DNA from 2 places in the Sphaerisporangium sp. B11E5 genome. Region 2 is predicted to be linked to the other one. Evidence: riboswitches for the same ligand, from Rfam matches in the RefSeq annotation. Region 2 holds a riboswitch; the other holds the start of a gene.
The links. Region 2 has a riboswitch for S-adenosylmethionine ahead of ABGB17_RS30690 (aminotransferase class V-fold PLP-dependent enzyme). Riboswitches for the same ligand answer to the same signal wherever they lie in the genome.
Positions count from the first base shown of each region.

Region 1 (8,711 bases), on a different contig from region 2:
CGGGAAGGGGACCGGGCCCGTATCGACTTCTTTTATGATAGCCGGGCTGATGGGGGGCCCAAGACACGCGAACGCCCGTGCGTCCCCTGGACGCACGGGCGTGGGAACGTCGCGGAGAGTCAGCCTCCGGCCACAGCGGGGATAACCGAGATGTGTGCGCCCTCAGGCGTCACGGTGTCCAGACCGTCCGCGAAACGGACGTCCTCTTCTCCGACATACACGTTGACAAAACGACGGATCTTGCCCGTTTCGTCCAGAATGCGAGCCCCGATTCCGGGGAAGTCGGCGTCCAGCTTCTGCAACACCTCGCGAAGGGTCGCCCCTTCACCGTTCACCTCCGACGCACCATCGGTGTAGGTACGGAGAATCGTCGGAATCCGTACAGAAACGCTCATTTACCATGACCTTTCAGGAGTTGTCCGCGACAGCCGTACGGAATGCGTTGAGAGACGGCCGGATGACAGCGGTCGGCCTGGCGTGCGCGGACACCGCGTCCAGGGTCTTCAGGCCGTCGCCGGTGTTGAGCACCACCGTCTCCGCGTCGGGGTCCAGCACGCCGTTCTCGGTGAGCTTGCGCAGCACTCCGACGGTCACGCCGCCCGCCGTCTCGGCGAAGATGCCCTCGGTGCGGGCGAGCAGGCGGATGGCGTCCACGATCTCGGCGTCGGTGACGTCCTCCACGGCCCCCCCGGTCCGGCGGGCGATGTCGAGCACGTACGGCCCGTCGGCCGGGTTGCCGATGGCGAGCGACTTGGCGATGGTGTCCGGCTTGACCGGCTGCACGGCGTCGCGGCCGGCCTTGAACGCCGCCGCCACCGGCGAGCACCCCTCGGCCTGCGCGCCGAAGATCTTGTACGGCTTGTCCTCGACGAGGCCGAGCTTGACCAGCTCCTGGAAGCCCTTGTCGATCTTGGTGAGCTGGGAGCCGGAGGCGATGGGGACGACGATCTGGTCGGGGATGCGCCAGCCGAGCTGCTCGGCGATCTCGAACGCCAGGGTCTTGGAACCCTCGCCGTAGAACGGCCGGAGGTTCACGTTGACGAACCCCCACTTCTCTCCGAGCGGGTCGCCGATGAGCTCGGAGCAGAAGCGGTTGACGTCGTCGTAGGTGCCCTCGATGCCGACCAGCTTGCCGCCGTACACCGAGGCCATGACGATCTTGGCCTCCTCCAGGTCCGCCGGGATGAACACGCAGGCGTCCAGCCCGGCCCGCGCCGCCGCGGCGGTGACCGCGCCCGCGAGGTTGCCGGTGGAGGAGCAGGACAGGGTGTGGAACCCGAAGGTACGCGCCGCCTCAAGGGCGATCGCCACGACCCGGTCCTTGAACGAGTGGGTGGGGTTGCCTGAGTCGTCCTTGACGTGCAGGCTGCGCAGGCCGAGCTCGCGCGCGAGGTTGTCGGCCTTGACGAGCTTGGTCCACCCGGGGGCGAGGTTGCGCTTGGTCAGGACGTCGGACGGCACCGGCAGCAGGGAACGGTAGCGCCAGATGTTCGCCGGCCCCGCCTCGATCTCGCGCCGGGTCACCGTGGCCGCGTGGCCGTCGGTGGAGGCGGTCCAGGTGTAGGCCACTTCGAGTGGCCCGAAACACTCGATACAGGCGAAGCTCGGGCCGAGTGGGTACCGGGTGCCGCATTCGCGGCAGGACAGCGCTACGGCGGGTCCGAAGTCGAGGGTGGTCGTTGTCTCAGCGGTTGCGAGCACCATGAAAAGAGGCCTTTCCCCTCATCTGCGCCCGGCGGCCACCGTGGCCGCGGGCCGGAATTGGCACCTGTCCCGGCTGGTCTCTACTGGTCGGACACGCGTCGTTCGGCAGACGCGGATGACCACAGCCGGGAGGGTTGCCGGGGCTTCACAGGGCCGGTCCCTCCACCCCTCTGGATGAGCACATATGAAGTTGTGGGCCTGTGCGGCGGCACAGCCGGGCACAGACCTATAGAACTGTACCTCGGACCTCGATGCCCCTGACCAGGCGTCTCAATCAACGAGACGCGCCAGAGGGGTCGGTCTGGGGTCGCCGCACAGCGTCAGGACGGCCCGCCGTAAGCGTCACCGAGGGCCGCCTGGACGTACTTCCTCGCCTGGTGGATGCGCGACTTGGCGGTGCCGAGGGGGATGCCGAGCTGCTCGGCGACCTCGCTGTAGTCGAGCTGACAGAAGTCACGTAACACCAACGCCTGCGCCAGGTCCGGTTTGTCCGCCTCCAGCGCCTCCATCGCGTCCAGCAGGTCCAGCCGGGACCCGGCGATCACGCTGACCCGCCGCGGATCGGCCCGGGTCTGCGGCAGCTCCTCCGACGACTGCTCGGCCGCGCGGCGCTTCAGCCCGCGGTAGGTGGTGCGTGCGCAGTTGGCCGTCACGATGTGCAACCAGGTGGAGAAACGTGCCCTGCCCTCGAAGCGCGCGATGTTGCGCGCCACCGCCAGCAACGTATCCTGGCAAGCCTCCTCCGCGTCCTGGTGGTAGGGCAGAAGCCGGGCACAGTGGCGCAGGACCTCGGGCTCGATGCGGCGGAGAAGCTCTCCGAGTGAGCGGTGGTCACCTTGGGCGGCGGCACGGGCCAGCTCTTCTGTCGTCTCGTCAAGCGCCATGCCGGAGCCCCTTCCGGCCACTCGCGTGATGTACGCGCCCGGCCACCCGCTCATCTTATTGGGGGCGTAAATTTTATTGACCCGGTGGCCACGCGCGCAGCGCAGCGGAGAGGAACGGCGAGGGACGACCGCCACACGGCGGACGAGGAGTGGTGATGGTCGGATGAATACAGTCCTACTGGCTTCGAACCGGGGTCCCGTGTCGTTCATCCTCGCGGACGACGGCACACTCACCATGCGCCGCGGCGGAGGCGGCATGGTCTCCGGTCTGCAGGAGGTCGCCAAGGCGTCCGACGTCCTGTGGGTGTGCGCGGCGCTGTCCGACGGCGACCGCAGCGCCGTGCGGCGGGCACCGAGCGGGCGCCTGGACCAGGCGGGGTACGACACCGGCGCGGTGCGCATGCTGGACATCCCGCCCGCGACCTTCCACCGGGCCTACAACGCGGTGGCCAACTCGACGTTGTGGTTCGTCAACCACCTGCTGTACGACATCCCGAACTCCCCGCACTTCGACATGCGCTTCCGGCGCGAGTGGGAGTCCTACCGCGACTACAACGCGGCGTTCGCCCTGGCCCTCGCCGAGGAGGCCGCGCACGGCGCCCGCGTGATGATCCAGGACTACCACCTGACCCTGGTCCCGGCGATGCTCCGCGTGGAACGCCCGGACCTTCGCATCGGCCACTTCTCCCACACCCCGTGGGCACCGCCGGAGTACTTCTCCCTGCTGCCGGACGACATCGCGGCCGAGCTGCTGTCCGGCATCCTCGCCGCCGACCAGGCCGGGTTCCTCGCGGGGCGCTGGGCGGCGTCCTTCATGGACTGCTGCGAGACGCTGCTCGGCGCGCACGTCGACCGGGCCGAGCGCACCGTGACGTACGAGAGCCGCACCACCCGCGTCGGCGTGCACGCGCTCGGGGTGGACGGCGACGCGTTGTGGGCGCGGGCGCTGGAGCCGGACGTCGAGTCGCACATGCACGCGCTGCGCGAGCGGGTGGGCGACCGGCGGCTCATCGTGCGCATCGACCGCACCGAGCTGTCCAAGAACATCGTGCGCGGACTGTACGCCTACCGGCAGTTCCTCACCGACCATCCCGAGTGGCACGGCAAGGTGGTGCACCTCGCGTTCGCCTACCCCTCGCGGCACGACCTGCCCGAGTACCGCGAGTACACCGCGGCCGTGCAGCGGTGCGCCACCGAGATCGAGGACGAGTTCGGCAGCGAGGACTGGGACCCGCTGATCCTCAACGTGGACGACGACTACGCGCGCTCGCTGGCCGCGTACCGCATGGCCGACGTGCTGCTGGTCAACCCCATCAGGGACGGCATGAACCTCGTGGCCAAGGAGGGCCCCATCCTGTCCCCCCACTGCGCCCTGGTGCTGTCCAGGGAGGCGGGCGCCGCCGCGGAGCTCGGCGCGGACGCGCTCGTCGTCAACCCCTACGACGTGTCAGGCACCGCCGGCGCGCTGCACGAGGCCCTGCTGCTCCCCGAGGAGGAACGCGCCAAGCGCGGCGCCCGCCTGCGCGCCGCCGCCACGGCCCTCCCCCCGAGCCGGTGGTTCGCCGACCAGCTCGCCGCCCTGGACCACCGACCCGGCCGGGACGGCCCCTGAGAGCGGCCGTCAACGTGCGCCGGCCCTTCGCGTGGCCGTCGGCGCCCTCCGTTCCGCATGGATGCGCCCGATGATACGTTCGGGGCTGTTCGCACGATTTTTCGAGGCACCCGGGGGCCCTGTGAGCTCGTCCACGTCCGCCGGGAGCACCCGGCTGACCAGGGACCGCGCGACCTGGCTCATCTACCTCCAGCTCGTCATCTTCGCCACCTACCTGTACGGCATGTCGGCCGCCCTGCCCCTGCTGCGGCTCGACCAGGGCGTCTCCCAGGCGGTGGCCGGCCTGCACGGCACCGCCATGGCGGTGGGCGGCATCCTCACCGGCACGGCCATCCCGTGGCTGACCCGCAGGTTCGGCAGGCGCGTCGCCACGTGGGCCGGCCTGCTCACCACGTCGCTCGGCGCGGTGCTCGTCGTGGTCACCACCGCGCTGCCCGGCACGCTGCTCGGCTACGCGCTGGCCAGCGGCGGCGGCACGATCACCCTGTACGTCGGCATGTCGGTGCTCAGCGACCACCACGGCCCCGCCGGCCCCGCCGCCATCAACGAGGCCAACGCGGTCGGGGTGACCGTGGGCATCGGCACGACGTACCTGATCAGCCTGCTCGGCCAGTCCCCGCTCGGCTGGCGGGCCGGCATCCTCGTCACCCCGATCCTGACCGTGCTCCTGCTGCTGCTGATGGGCCGCGTGTGGGTGCCCGCCACCCCGGCCCCGCCGCCCGTCCCGCGTGACGCCGGCACACCCGCCGAGACGGCCCGGGCGCCGTACGGCCTGCGGTTCCACGCCGCGTGCGCGGTGCTGTTCTGCCTGGTGGCCACCGAGTTCCTGTTCAACGTGTGGGCGGCCAAGCTGCTCGCCGACCAGACCGGCATGACCGCGGCGGCCGCCGCGACCGGCCTGACGGCGTTCACCGCGGGCATCGCGGTCGGCAGGTTCGCCACCGGCCGCCTCGCGCTGCGCTACGACCCGACGCCGCTGCTGGCCGGGGCGCTGGTGGTGACGCTCGCCGGCTGGGCGGTGTTCTGGCTGGCCGGCGGCCCGGTGGCGGGCTACGCGGGGCTCGCGTTGAGCGGCCTCGGCGTGGCGGTGCAGTTCCCGCTCGGCCTGTCCCGCGTCATCGCCGCGTCCGGTGGGCGGCCCGACCAGGCGGCCGGCATGGCGTCCATCTGGGCCAGCGTCGCGGTGGGGGTCGGGCCGTTCGCGCTCGGCGCCCTCGCGGACGGCGCCGGCACGCGAACGGCGTTCCTCATCGTGCCCGTGCTCATCGCCCTCGCGTTCGCGGGCATCGCGCTCAGCTCCCGGGGGGCCGTCCCCGCGCTCGGCGGCGCGGCCCAGGGCTGACCCGGCCTACCCGCGCCGCCGCGCGCGGCGCTCGATGGCGTCGGCGAGTGCCGCCAGCAGCTCCGCCACCCCGGCGGGCCCCTCCACCACCACGTCGGCCAGCGCGGCCAGCGCGGTCACCTCGGCCGAGGCGCTGCACACCGCCACCCCGGGCAACCCCGAACGGCGCACCGCCTCGAACGCCGCGAGGTCCCCGAGGTCGTCCCCGGCGAACAGCACCGAACGGGCCCGGCGCTCGGCGAGGAAGGCGTCCAGGGCGAGGCCCTTGTCCGTGCCGGTGGGCCGGATCTCGATGACGAGCCGTCCCGGCTCGATGGTCAGGCCGGTCTCGTCGGCGAGCCGCGCGAGCGGCTCGCGCAGCAGGCGCAGGGCGCCCTCGGGGTCGGCGGCCCGGCGGGTGTGCACGGCGAGGGCGCGGCCCTTGTCCTCGATGCCCACGCCGGAGTCGCCGTCACGGGTGATCGGCAGGCCCAGCGAGGCGATCAGCGAGGGCAGCTCCGCGCGCACCCGGATCACGCCGGAGGGGGGCGGCGGCTCGGTGACCCGGCCGTCCTGCCAGCGCTCCACGCCGTACTGCCCGAGGACCACGAGGCCGGGCACGTCGGCGAGCCCGGGGCCGCCCGCCACCTCGCCGTAGGCGATCGCGGTGGCGGCGGGGCGCCCGGTGATGACGACCACGGCGCCCACCAGGGCGCCGAGGCGGGCCAGCGCGGCGGCGGCCCGGGGATCCACCCGGGCGTCGGCCGGGTCGGGGACGATGGGCGACAGCGTGCCGTCGAAGTCCACGCCGATGACCGCGCCTGCCGGGTCGGCGGTCATGGCGGCGAACCCCGGGATGTCCGGCAAATCATGAAGATTCACGCGGTCTGCTCTACCCCTCGTGTCATGGGCGCATGCCCCCGCGGGCAACGCCTCCCTGGCGGCCACCGCCGGGCCGGCCGTCGCGGGCCCCGGCCGTCGCGGAGGTCACGGCCGGCGCGGAGGTCACGGCCGGCGCGGAGGTCACGGCCGGCGCGGAGGTCACGGCCGCATGCCGAACCGGCGGGCCGCGCGCTCGCGGCGGCGGGCGTCGCGCAGGCGCTGGAGCCGCTTCACCGTCATCGGGTCGTGCGCCATGGCCTCCGGCCGGGCGATCAACTGGCCGAGCAACTGGTAGTAGCGCGTGGCGGAGATGTCGAAGGTCTCGCGGATCGCCTGCTCCTTGGCGCCCGCGTGCCGCCACCACTGGCGTTCGAAGTGCAGCAGCTCGCGCTCGCGGTCGGTCAGCTCCCCGGCGGGCCCGGCGGAGGGAGCGGGGGCCTGCTCCTCGGCGGCGAGGGGGGCGGGACGTTCCTCGGGATCGCCGTCACCGTGCTCGGGGGCGGTGTCCATGGTGACCTCCTCGGTCGGGCACGCGGGAGACGCGGACGGCACGCCGGGGCCGGAACGGGGGACCGGCGGACGAGCGCGCCGGGCGGGCGACCCTGAGCCACGACGCGCGCGTGCGGCCCGTGGCAATCGTAGTCGGGAAACCGCCGCCGTTCATGACAGTCACGACACTTCGGAAGACGCACCTCCCCCGCAGCGGCCTATGATCGCAGGTTCGCACGACGTACAGTCCCCAAGTGTGACCTCTGCCATCACTCTTCTCACCGACTACGGCCTGGACGACGGCTTCGTGGCGTCCTGCCACGGGGTGATCATGGGAATCGCCCCCGAGGCACGGATCATCGACATCTCCCACCTGGTCCCCTCGGGCGACATCCGCCGCGGGGCCGCGATCCTGGCGCAGACCCTGCGTTACCTGCCGGCCGGCGTGCACATCGCCGCGGTCGACCCCTCCGGGGGCGGTGCCCGGCGGTCCGTCGCCGTCGAGACGGCGGGCAACCGCGTGTTCATCGGCCCGGACAACGGCCTGCTGTCGTGGGCGCTGCTGGCGTCCGGCGGGGCGCGGGCGGCGTACGAGCTGGCCAACGAGGAGTTGTTCCTCGGCCAGGTGTCGCCGACGTTCCTCGGCAGGGACGTGTACGCGCCGGTCGCGGCGCACATCTACTCCGGGCGCAAGCCCGCCGACGCCGGGCCCGAGCTTCCCCTGGAACGCCTGGTGTCGCTGCCCGCACCGACCGCCCGGCTAGGCGAGGGGGCCGTGGAGGGCGAGGTGCTGTCGGTGGACCGCTTCGGCAACGTGCAGTTGTCGGTCACCGCGGACGACCTCGCGGCGCTCGCCATCAAGGTGGGCGACACGCTGGTGATCGCCATGGGGCGGCGGCAGATGACCCTCCCGTTCCGCGACTCCTACGCGGCGGTGATGCCAGGCAACCTGGTGGCGTACACCGACACGGCGGGCATGGTGGCCTTCGCGGTCAACGACGGCGACGCCGCGCAACGGCTCGGCCTGCCGCCAGGTGCCCACGTACGGGTGGCCCGGGGCTCCTGATCACCGCCTGACCTTCCGCACCCCTGTCCCGTGCTCCGTCACCGCGTACCGTCACACCGGTCACGCGAAACCCTCCGCGGGCCGGGCCCGCGGAGGGTTTCGTCATGTGGCCGTCAGATGTGGATGACGTCGTGCGCCTCGGCGAAGTGACAGGCGCTCGCATGGTTGCCCGCCCTGATCTCCAGCAGCGGCTCCTTCTCGGCGCAGATGTCCTGTGCCTTCCAGCACCGCGTGCGGAAACGGCAGCCGGACGGCGGGTCGGCCGGCGAGGGCGGGTCGCCCTGCAGGATGATCCGCTCGCGCTGCTCGCGCCCCACCGGGTCCGGCACCGGCACCGCCGACAGCAGCGCCTGGGTGTACGGATGGGCGGACCGTTCGTAGATCGCGTCGTCCTTGCCCAGTTCGACGATCTTGCCGAGGTACATCACCGCGACCCGGTCGGAGATGTGGCGGACCACCGACAGGTCGTGCGCGATGAAGATGTACGCGAGGTTGAACTCCGTCTGCAGCCGGTCCAGCAGGTTCATCACCTGCGCCTGGATCGACACGTCCAGCGCCGACACCGGCTCGTCGCAGACGAGGATCTCGGGCTGGAGCGCGAGCCCACGGGCGATGCCGATGCGCTGGCGCTGGCCGCCGGAGAACTGGTGCGGGTAGCGGTTGATGTGCTCGGGGTTGAGCCCGACCACCTCGAGCAGCTCCTGCACCTTGCGCCGCCGGTCACCCTTGGGCGCGACCTCGGAGTGGATCTCG
Region 1 covers NZ_JBDPMD010000077.1:970-9,680, forward strand. The annotation lists gene ABGB17_RS37210 (MoaD/ThiS family protein) at 120-395, opposite strand; gene thrC (threonine synthase) at 409-1,704, opposite strand; SAM riboswitch class I at 1,720-1,885, opposite strand; gene ABGB17_RS37220 (RNA polymerase sigma factor) at 2,025-2,588, opposite strand; gene ABGB17_RS37225 (trehalose-6-phosphate synthase) at 2,752-4,200, shown strand; gene ABGB17_RS37230 (MFS transporter) at 4,322-5,542, shown strand; gene otsB (trehalose-phosphatase) at 5,549-6,361, opposite strand; gene ABGB17_RS37240 (DUF3263 domain-containing protein) at 6,563-6,913, opposite strand; gene ABGB17_RS37245 (SAM-dependent chlorinase/fluorinase) at 7,149-7,958, shown strand; gene ABGB17_RS37250 (dipeptide ABC transporter ATP-binding protein) at 8,072-8,711, opposite strand, start outside.
Region 1: it holds a riboswitch for S-adenosylmethionine, as region 2 does, so the genes downstream of both, thrC (threonine synthase) here and ABGB17_RS30690 (aminotransferase class V-fold PLP-dependent enzyme) in region 2, are expected to answer to the same signal.

Region 2 (8,711 bases):
GCGAGGTCGAGCGACACCTTGGCCTGTTCCATCAGCACGTCGAAGCGTGAGTGGCAGTCGCCCGCCGACCGGGTGACCACCTTGACGGGCAGCTCGTCGTAGGCCAGGTACGGCTCGTCGCGGCGCAGGTCGAGATCCACGCCGGACGCGCGGGCGATGGGGCCGCTGACGCCGTACTGCATGATCGTCGCCTGGTCCAGCACGCCGACGCCGCGGGTGCGGGCGAGGAAGATCTCGTTGCCGTGGATCAGCCGCTCGATGTCGGGCAGCCGTCCCCGCACCTCGGCCACCGCACGGGCGGCGCGGTCCAGCCAGCCTTCCGGCAGGTCTTCCTTCAGGCCGCCGACGCGGTTGAACATGTAGTGCATGCGCCCGCCGGAGATCTCCTCCATGACGGCCTGCAACGTCTCGCGCTCCCGGAACGCGTAGAACACCGGGGTGATCGCGCCGAGCTCCAGGGGGTAGGACCCGAGGAACATCAGGTGGTTGAGCACGCGGTTCAGCTCGGCGAGCAGCGTGCGGGCCCACACCGCGCGCACCGGCACCTCCATGCCGAGCATGCGCTCCACGGCGAGCACGACGCCGAGCTCGTTGGCGAACGCCGACAGCCAGTCGTGGCGGTTGGCCAGCACGATGATCTGCCGGTAGTCGCGCACCTCGAACAGCTTCTCCGCGCCGCGGTGCATGTAGCCGATGATCGGCTCGCACGACGCGATGCGTTCGCCGTCCACGGTGAGCCGCAGGCGCAGCACCCCGTGTGTCGACGGGTGCTGGGGCCCGATGTTGAGGATCATGTCCTCGGTCGCCAGCTCCTTGGCCCCGGCGCCGATGCCCACGACGCGTTCGGTGCGAGCAGCGGCTCCGGCAGGAGGTTCCGTCATACCCTCATGCTGTCACGTCAGCGCCGGGAGACAAGATCTGCCAGCGCGGTGAGCAGCCGTTCGACGTGCTCGGCGGTGGTTCCGGCGCCGATGGACGCCCGCACGGCCCCCGACGCGCCGCACGGCCCGGCGTCGCCGAGCAGGTGGCCGACCAGGGGGTGGGCGCAGAAGCGGCCGTCCCTGACGCCGATGCCGTACTCCGCGGACAGGGCCTCGGCCACCTCGCGGGCGGTCCATCCCTCGACGACGAACGAGACGATGCCGACGCGGGGGTGGTCCGGGCCCCACAGGGACAACTCGCGCACGCCCTTGATGGCGGCGAGCCCGCCGCGCAGCCGCCCGAGCAGCCGCTCCTCGTGCCTGATCAGCGGGGTCCAGCCGGTGGAGGTGAGGGTGTCGCAGGCGGCGGCCAGGGCGATCGCGCCGAGGACGTTCGGGGTGCCGGCCTCGTGGCGCTGTTCGGGGTCGGCACTCCACTCGGCGTCCACCGCGCCAGTGTCGTCCACGGTCACGGCGGCCGAGGCGCCGCCGCCACGCAGGTACGGCCCCGCGGCGGACAACCAGTCGGGACGGCCGATCAGCACGCCCGCGCCGAAGGGGGCGTACAGCTTGTGCCCGGAGAAGGCCACGTAGTCGAGGTCCAGCGCGGTGATGTTGAGCGGACGGTGCGGCACGAGCTGGGCGGCGTCCACGAAGATCCGTGCCCCGTGCCGGCGCGCGATGTGCGCGAGCGCCGCGACCGGCCAGAGTTCCCCGGTGACGTTGGACGCCGCGGTGACCACCAGCAGCTTCGGCCCGTCGATCCCGGCCAGCGCCTCGTCCGCCGCCCGGATCGCGCTCCCGGGGAACTCCGGCGCCGGCAACCGCACCGTGTCGGTCCACGGCAGCAAGGAGGCGTGGTGCTCGGTGTCGAACACCACCACCGTGGTGCCGGCGGGCAGACATCGCGCCAGCAGGTTGGCCGCGTCCGTGGTGTTCCGCGTGAACACCACCGCGTCGTCCCGCCGCGCCCCCGCGAACCCCCGCACGGTGTGCCGCGCCTGCTCGTACCGCGCGGTGGTGAGCTGCGAGGCGTACCCCGCCCCCCGGTGCACGCTGGAGTACGAGGGCAACGCCGCCGCCACCGCGTCGTTCACCGCCACCAGGCAGGGCGCGCTTGCCGCGTTGTCGAGGTTCGCGTAGGTGACCAGCTTCCCGCCCTTGACCGGCACTTCGAGATCGGCCCCGAGCACGGCGGGAACCCCCGGCGTGGCGACGGGACGGTTCGAGGGAACGGCGGGAGCGGGTGCGGACTTCAGAACGGTGAGCGACAACGCCGGCCTCCTAGGGTCATGGGACCCCGGTCACGGCGTTGGGTGACGGAGCCCGCGCTTGCCCGGCGCACTGCGCGCCGAACCCGGTCCTCACCCGGGGCACCCCGCCGCGAGCGCGAGGGTTGCCGGCCAGCAAGCCGGGGCTTGTCGCTGGCACTCATGACCTACCGGGACTATAACCCGGCCCCCCGCCCGTTCCGCAACCCCACCACGTGTCGTGCGGCACCCCTGCACGTCCTTCCACAGGATTCGTCGGGCTTCGGGTCCTGTATGGCGAACTCTGAGGGTGGGTTGTGCGTTCAACAGATCAATGTCCGAGTTCGGGCCGGTCACCCTCGATGGGGGACGGGCGTAGTTCCAAGGAGGCGAGATGGATTGGGTGGCCGATCCGGGGATATGGATCGGGTTTCTCACCTTGGTCGCCCTGGAGATCGTGCTGGGGATCGACAACATCGTCTTCATATCGATCCTCTCGGGGAAGCTGCCTCCTGAGCAGCGGGATCGGGCGCGAAAGCTCGGGTTGGCGCTCGCGCTGATCACTCGGCTGGCGTTGTTGTTCGCGTTGTCGTGGGTGGTGCGGCTGACGGAGCCGCTGTTCGAGGTGATGGGGCACGGGATCTCGGGCCGGGATCTGATATTGATCTTCGGTGGTCTCTTCCTGCTGGGGAAGAGCGCCTTCGAGATCAGCGAGAGTCTCGAAGGCGGGCACGAGCGGGGCGGCGGGCGGGCCGCCGCGTCGTTCGTGTCGGTGATCGTGCAGATCATGGTGCTGGACATCGTGTTCTCGCTGGACTCGGTGATCACCGCGGTCGGCATGGTCGACGAGATCGGCGTCATGGTCGCGGCGGTGATCGTCGCGGTGGCGGTGATGCTGATGGCGTCCGGGCCGATCAGCCGTTTCGTGGAGAGCCATCCCAGCATCAAGATGCTGGCGTTGTCCTTCCTGGTGCTGATCGGCGTCATGCTCATCGCCGAGGGCTTCGACCAGCACATCCCGAAGGGCTACATCTACTTCGCCATGGCGTTCTCGCTGTGCGTCGAGTTGCTCAACATCCGGGTGCGCCGCAGGTCCCGCGCCGCCGGGAAGCAGCCGGCCGAGGAGGAGCCGGCCGGGAAGGAGGTCGAGCCGGGCCCGGCGCCGCACGCCTGAGACCGGAAACGCGCAGGTCGGTGGGAGGAAAATCCCATCTACCATGACTTTGTGCGTTTTGATCCATGGAATCCGGAGTTCATCGCTCATCCGTACGACGTGTACCGGGAGCTGCGGGACACCGAGCCGGTGCGGTTCTTCGAGCCCACCGGCCAGTGGCTCGTGGCCCGGCACCGGGACGTCAACGCGGCGCTGCGCGACCGGCGGCTCGGCCGTTCCTACCTGCACCTCGCCACGCACGAGGAGTTCGGCAGGCCGGCCGAGCCGGAGTTCCAGGAGCCGTTCTGGCGCGTGATCAGGGCCGGCATGCTGGACGTCGAGCCGCCCGTGCACACCAGGCTGCGCCGCCTGGTCTCCAAGGCGTTCACCCCCCGCATGGTCGAGGAGCTGCGGCCCCGCGTGCGGCGCGTCGCCCGCGAGCTGGTGGACGGCTTCGTCGAGCGCGGCGGCGGCGACCTGCTCGCCGAGGTCGCGGAGCCGCTGCCGGTCACCGTGATCGCCGAGATGCTCGGCGTGCCCGAGGCCGACCGCCACCTGCTGCGTCCCTGGTCGGCGGACATCTGCGGCATGTACGAGCTGAACCCCTCGCCGGCGGCCCAGCACACGGCGGTGCGCGCCGCGTCCGAGTTCGCCGCGTACCTGCGCGAGCTGGCCGCCCTGCGCCGCGACGACCCCGGTGACGACCTGATCAGCGCCCTGGCCCGGGTCGCCGACGGCGGCGACACCCTGACCGAGGACGAGCTCGTCGGCACGTGCGTGCTGCTGCTCAACGCCGGGCACGAGGCGACGGTCAACGTCACAGGCAACGGCTGGTGGTCGCTGTTCCGCAACCCCACCGAGCTTTCCCGTCTGCGCGCCGACCCGTCGCTGCTGCCTGCCGCCGTGGAGGAGCTGCTGCGCTGGGACACCCCGCTGCAGATGTTCGAGCGCTGGGTGCTCGAGGACGTCACCATCGGCGGCGTGGACATCCCGAAGGGCGCCGAGGTGGCCCTGCTGTTCGGCTCGGCCAACCGCGACCCGGAGGTCTTCCCCGACCCCGACCGCCTGGACGTGGGCCGCGCCGACAACCCGCACATCTCCTTCGGCGCCGGCATCCACTTCTGCCTCGGCGCGCCCCTGGCCCGCGTGGAGCTGATCGAGTCGTTCGGGGCCCTGCTGGAGGCGGCGCCCGCGCTGCGCCTGGTCGAGGAGCCGGCCTGGAAGCCGAACTACGTGATCCGCGGCCTTGAGTCACTCGAGGTGACCACCGCTTAGGTCCCCGGCGGCCACCCGCCCAGCGAGGGGCAGGTGGCCTGGACCAGCCAGCCGAAGCCCCCGAGCCCCGCGGGGTCGATCAGCTCGGCCTCCCGGGACGCCCGGGTGAGCCCCCGCAGGTACGCCCCCGGGTCGGCGCTCGCGGCGGAGAGCGACGGCCGGGCGCCGGTGACGCCGAGTGAGCGCAGCGCATGCCGCTGGGTGGTCAGGGTTGTGGATATCGCGCCCGCTTCCTCGCCGGCGACGGCGCAGGCGTCCAGCGCGACGTGTGCGGTGATATCGCAGGATCCGTCGGGTATCGCGGCCACGCAGCCCCCGTCCCGGTATCCGGTCAAGGTGCCGTACGGCGGGCGGTTATCCACAGGGTGTGCATAATCGGCCGCCACCGCGAGCCCCCGCGAGAGCCGTCCGACGACCGCGGCCCACGCCTCGTCCCGGGTCCGCCCGATCTCCGCGCGCCTCCCCGTGGCCCGCAGCGGCCACCACCGCTCCAGCCATGCGAGGTCCCGCTCCTCCGGCCGGTCCCCGAGCCGTTCCTCGCCGGTCCCCGGGTCCACCAGCACCAGCCGCGGGCCGTCCCCGGCCTGCTCGGCGACGTCGAGCGGCACGTTGTCCAGCCACTCGTTGGCGATCACCAGCCCGGTGACGCCCTCCGGCACCTCGGCGGCCCACCGGACCGCCGGGTCCAGCCCCGGCGGCGGCGCGGCGAGGTCGACCGCCGTGGCCCGCAAGCGGGCGGCCAGGGACGGCTCCGCCGCATGCAGCACCGCGGTCACCAGCCCGCCGTCCCCGGAGCCGACGTCCACGAGATCGAGCGCGTCCGGGCGGCCGAGCGCGGCGTCCACCTCGTCGAGCAGCCGCAGCACCGCGCCCGCGAACACCTCGGACGCGCTCACCGAGGTGCGGAAGTGGCCGCGCGGGCGTTCCCTCAGATAGAACCCGCGCTCGCCGTAGAGCGCTCGCTCCATGGCCTCCCGCCAGGTCACCCACACGGCACGGCACGTTACCAACGCCCGATCGCGGCGCGCGGCAGGCGCCGCCGTACCCTGGTCAACTGGGCCTGTCGTCGATGGGAAGAAACCTGGACGGAGCGTGATGGAGACTAGCGACCGCCCCGGGCGCCTCGCCGTCGGGGTGCTCGGCGCCGGGCGGGTGGGGTCGGCCCTCGGCGCGGCGCTCGCGCAGGCCGGCCACCGCGTCGTGGCCGCCGCCGGGGTCTCCGACGAGTCCCGCCGCCGGGCGGGGGAGCGGCTCGGCGTGGGCATCTCCCGGCCGGACGACCTGATCGCCCGCTCCGAGCTTGTGCTCCTCACCGTCCCCGACGACGTCCTGCCGGGCCTGGTCGCCGGGCTCGCCGCCGCGGGGGTGGACCTGCGGGGCAAGATGCTCGTGCACACCAGCGGCGCGTACGGCCTCGGCGTGCTCGACCCTGCCACCGCCGCGGGTGCCCTGCCGTTCGCGCTGCACCCGGTGATGACCTTCACCGGCCGCGAGGACGACCTTCGCAGGGTCACCGGCTGTTCCTTCGGGGTGACCGCGCCCGAGCCGTTGCGCCCGGTGGCCGAGGCCCTGGTGATCGAGATGGGCGGCGAGCCGGTGTGGGTGGCCGAGCAGGACCGCGCCACCTACCACGCGGCGCTGGCCGGCGCCGCCAACCACATGGTGACGCTGATCGCCGAGTCGCAGCAGATCCTGCGCGGCATCGGCGTGGAGCACCCGGGCCGTATGCTCGGCCCGCTGCTCGGCGCCGCCCTGGACAACGCCCTGCGTCTCGGCATCACCGGCCTCACCGGCCCGGTCGTGCGCGGCGACGCGGGCACCGTACGCAAGCACGTGGACGCCCTCATGGCCGCCGCCCCCGAGGCCGCCGACGCCTACGTGGCGCTGGCCCGGCTCACCGCGGACCGGGCCCTGGCCGCCGGGCTGCTCAAACCGGAGGCCGCCGAGCGCCTCCTCGACGCGCTGGGAGGCAACTCGTGGACGTGATCGTCGCCGCGAACCGCGCCGAACTGGCCGCGGCCCGCGCCGCGCTGGGCGTGACAGGCGACACGGGAACGGGCGGCGCCGCCCGGCCCGGCGTGGCACCGGGCACACTGGCGCTGGTGCCGACGATGGGAGCGCTGCACGAGGGGCACCGGTCGCTGATCCGGCTGGCCCGCGAGCACGCCGAGCACGTCGCGGTGAGCATCTTCGTCAACCCGCTGCAGTTCGGCCCCGCGGAGGACTTCTCCCGCTACCCGCGCACGATGGAGGCCGACCTGGAGGTGTGCGCGGCCGAGGGCGTGGGCCTGGTGTTCGCGCCCTCCGCCGCCGAGATGTACCTCCCCGACCGGCAGGTCGGCGTGTCGGCGGGCACCATGGGCACGATCGTGGAGGGCTCCTTCCGCCCCGGCCACTTCGACGGCGTGCTGACCGTGGTGCTGAAGCTCCTCAACCTGGTGCGCCCGCACGTCGCGGTGTTCGGCCGCAAGGACGCCCAGCAGCTCGCCCTGATCCGCCGCATGGTGGCCGATCTCGACGTCCCGGTGACCGTCGTCGGCGGCGCGACGGTCCGCGAGCCGGACGGCCTCGCCCTGTCCAGCCGCAACCGCTACCTCAGCCCCGCCGACCGCGTGACCGCCCTGGCCCTGTCGGCCGCGCTCCGCGCCGGCGCCGGGCACACCCGTCCCGCGGACATCCTGCGCGCCGCGCACGCCGTCCTCGACGCCGCCACCGCCGCCGACCCCCCTCTCACCCTCGACTACCTCACCCTGGCCGACCCCGCCACGTTCACCCCCGTCACCGACGACCACAGAGGCGAGGCCGTCCTGGCCGTCGCCGCCCGCGTCGGCGCCACCCGCCTGATCGACAACATGGTGCTGACCCTGCCCTGACCCCCGTCCCCGGAGGGGCGGGTCCCGCCGCCCGGGGGGACGCATAACCTGTGGCGAGGCGCTGACCCGCGGAAATCGTGAAGAACACCCCCATGGGCGGGGACGTGTGCGCCATCGGTTATCGTCATAGTGACGAAATTAGGAGCGACCCATGACGTACCCGCCCCTCCCCCGGCGGCTCACCGCCCCCGATCCCGGATGGACCGTCCACGCCGACCTCGTCGTCGTCGGCTCGGGCGTGGCCGGACTCACCGTGGCACTGCGGTACGCCCGGCTCGTCCCCGGCGCACGCGTGCTCGTCGTCACCAAGGACGTGTTGTCGGCCGGGTCCACCCGTTGGGCGCAGGGCGGCATCGCCGCGGTGCTGGACCCCGCCGACTCCGCCGCCGAGCACATGCGCGACACGCTGACCGCGGGCGCGGGTCTGTGCGACGCGACCGCCGTGAGGATGCTCGTCACCGAGGGGCCGGACGCGCTGCGGCGCCTGATGGACAGCGGCGCGCGGTTCGACCGCGAGCCGGGCGGCGGCCTCCAGCTCACCCGCGAGGGCGGCCACCGCCGTGACCGCATCGTGCACGCGGGCGGCGACGCCACCGGGGCCGAGGTGCAGCGCGCCCTGGTCGCCGCCGTACGGGCCGCCGAGCCCGCGGGACCGCGCGCCCCCGGCATCGAGGTGATCGAGCACGCCCTCGTGCTCGACCTCCTCACGGACGCAGCAGGCGCCGCCTGCGGCGTCACCCTGCACGTCATGGGCGAGGGCGCGCGCGACGGCGTGGGGGCCGTCCGCGCCGCGGCCGTCGTGCTCGCCACCGGCGGCATGGGCCAGGTGTACGCGGCCACCACCAACCCGCTGGTGTCCACCGGCGACGGCGTGGCCCTCGCCCTGCGCGCCGGGGCCGTCGTCAGCGATCTCGAATTCGTCCAGTTCCACCCCACCGTGCTGTGGCTCGGCGAGCACTCCACCGGCCAGCAGCCGCTGATCTCCGAGGCGGTGCGCGGCGAGGGCGCCGTGCTGATCGACGCCGCGGGCGAGCGCTTCATGGCCGGCGTGCACGAGCTCGCCGACCTCGCCCCGCGCGACGTCGTGGCCAAGGCGATCATGCGACGCATGCTGGAGACCGGCGCGGACCACGTGCACCTGGACGCCCGGCACTTCGGTGAGGAGAAGTGGCGCACCCGCTTCCCCACCATCCACGCCATCTGCCTGGAGCACGGCGTCGACCCGGTGCGCGAGCCCATC
Region 2 covers NZ_JBDPMD010000045.1:68,667-77,377, reverse strand. The annotation lists gene ABGB17_RS30695 (NADH-quinone oxidoreductase subunit D) at 1-881, opposite strand, end outside; gene ABGB17_RS30690 (aminotransferase class V-fold PLP-dependent enzyme) at 899-2,179, opposite strand; SAM riboswitch class IV at 2,244-2,359, opposite strand; gene ABGB17_RS30685 (TerC family protein) at 2,565-3,344, shown strand; gene ABGB17_RS30680 (cytochrome P450) at 3,396-4,598, shown strand; gene ABGB17_RS30675 (SAM-dependent methyltransferase) at 4,595-5,590, opposite strand; gene ABGB17_RS30670 (DUF2520 domain-containing protein) at 5,694-6,584, shown strand; gene panC (pantoate--beta-alanine ligase) at 6,635-7,471, shown strand; gene ABGB17_RS30660 (L-aspartate oxidase) at 7,623-8,711, shown strand, end outside.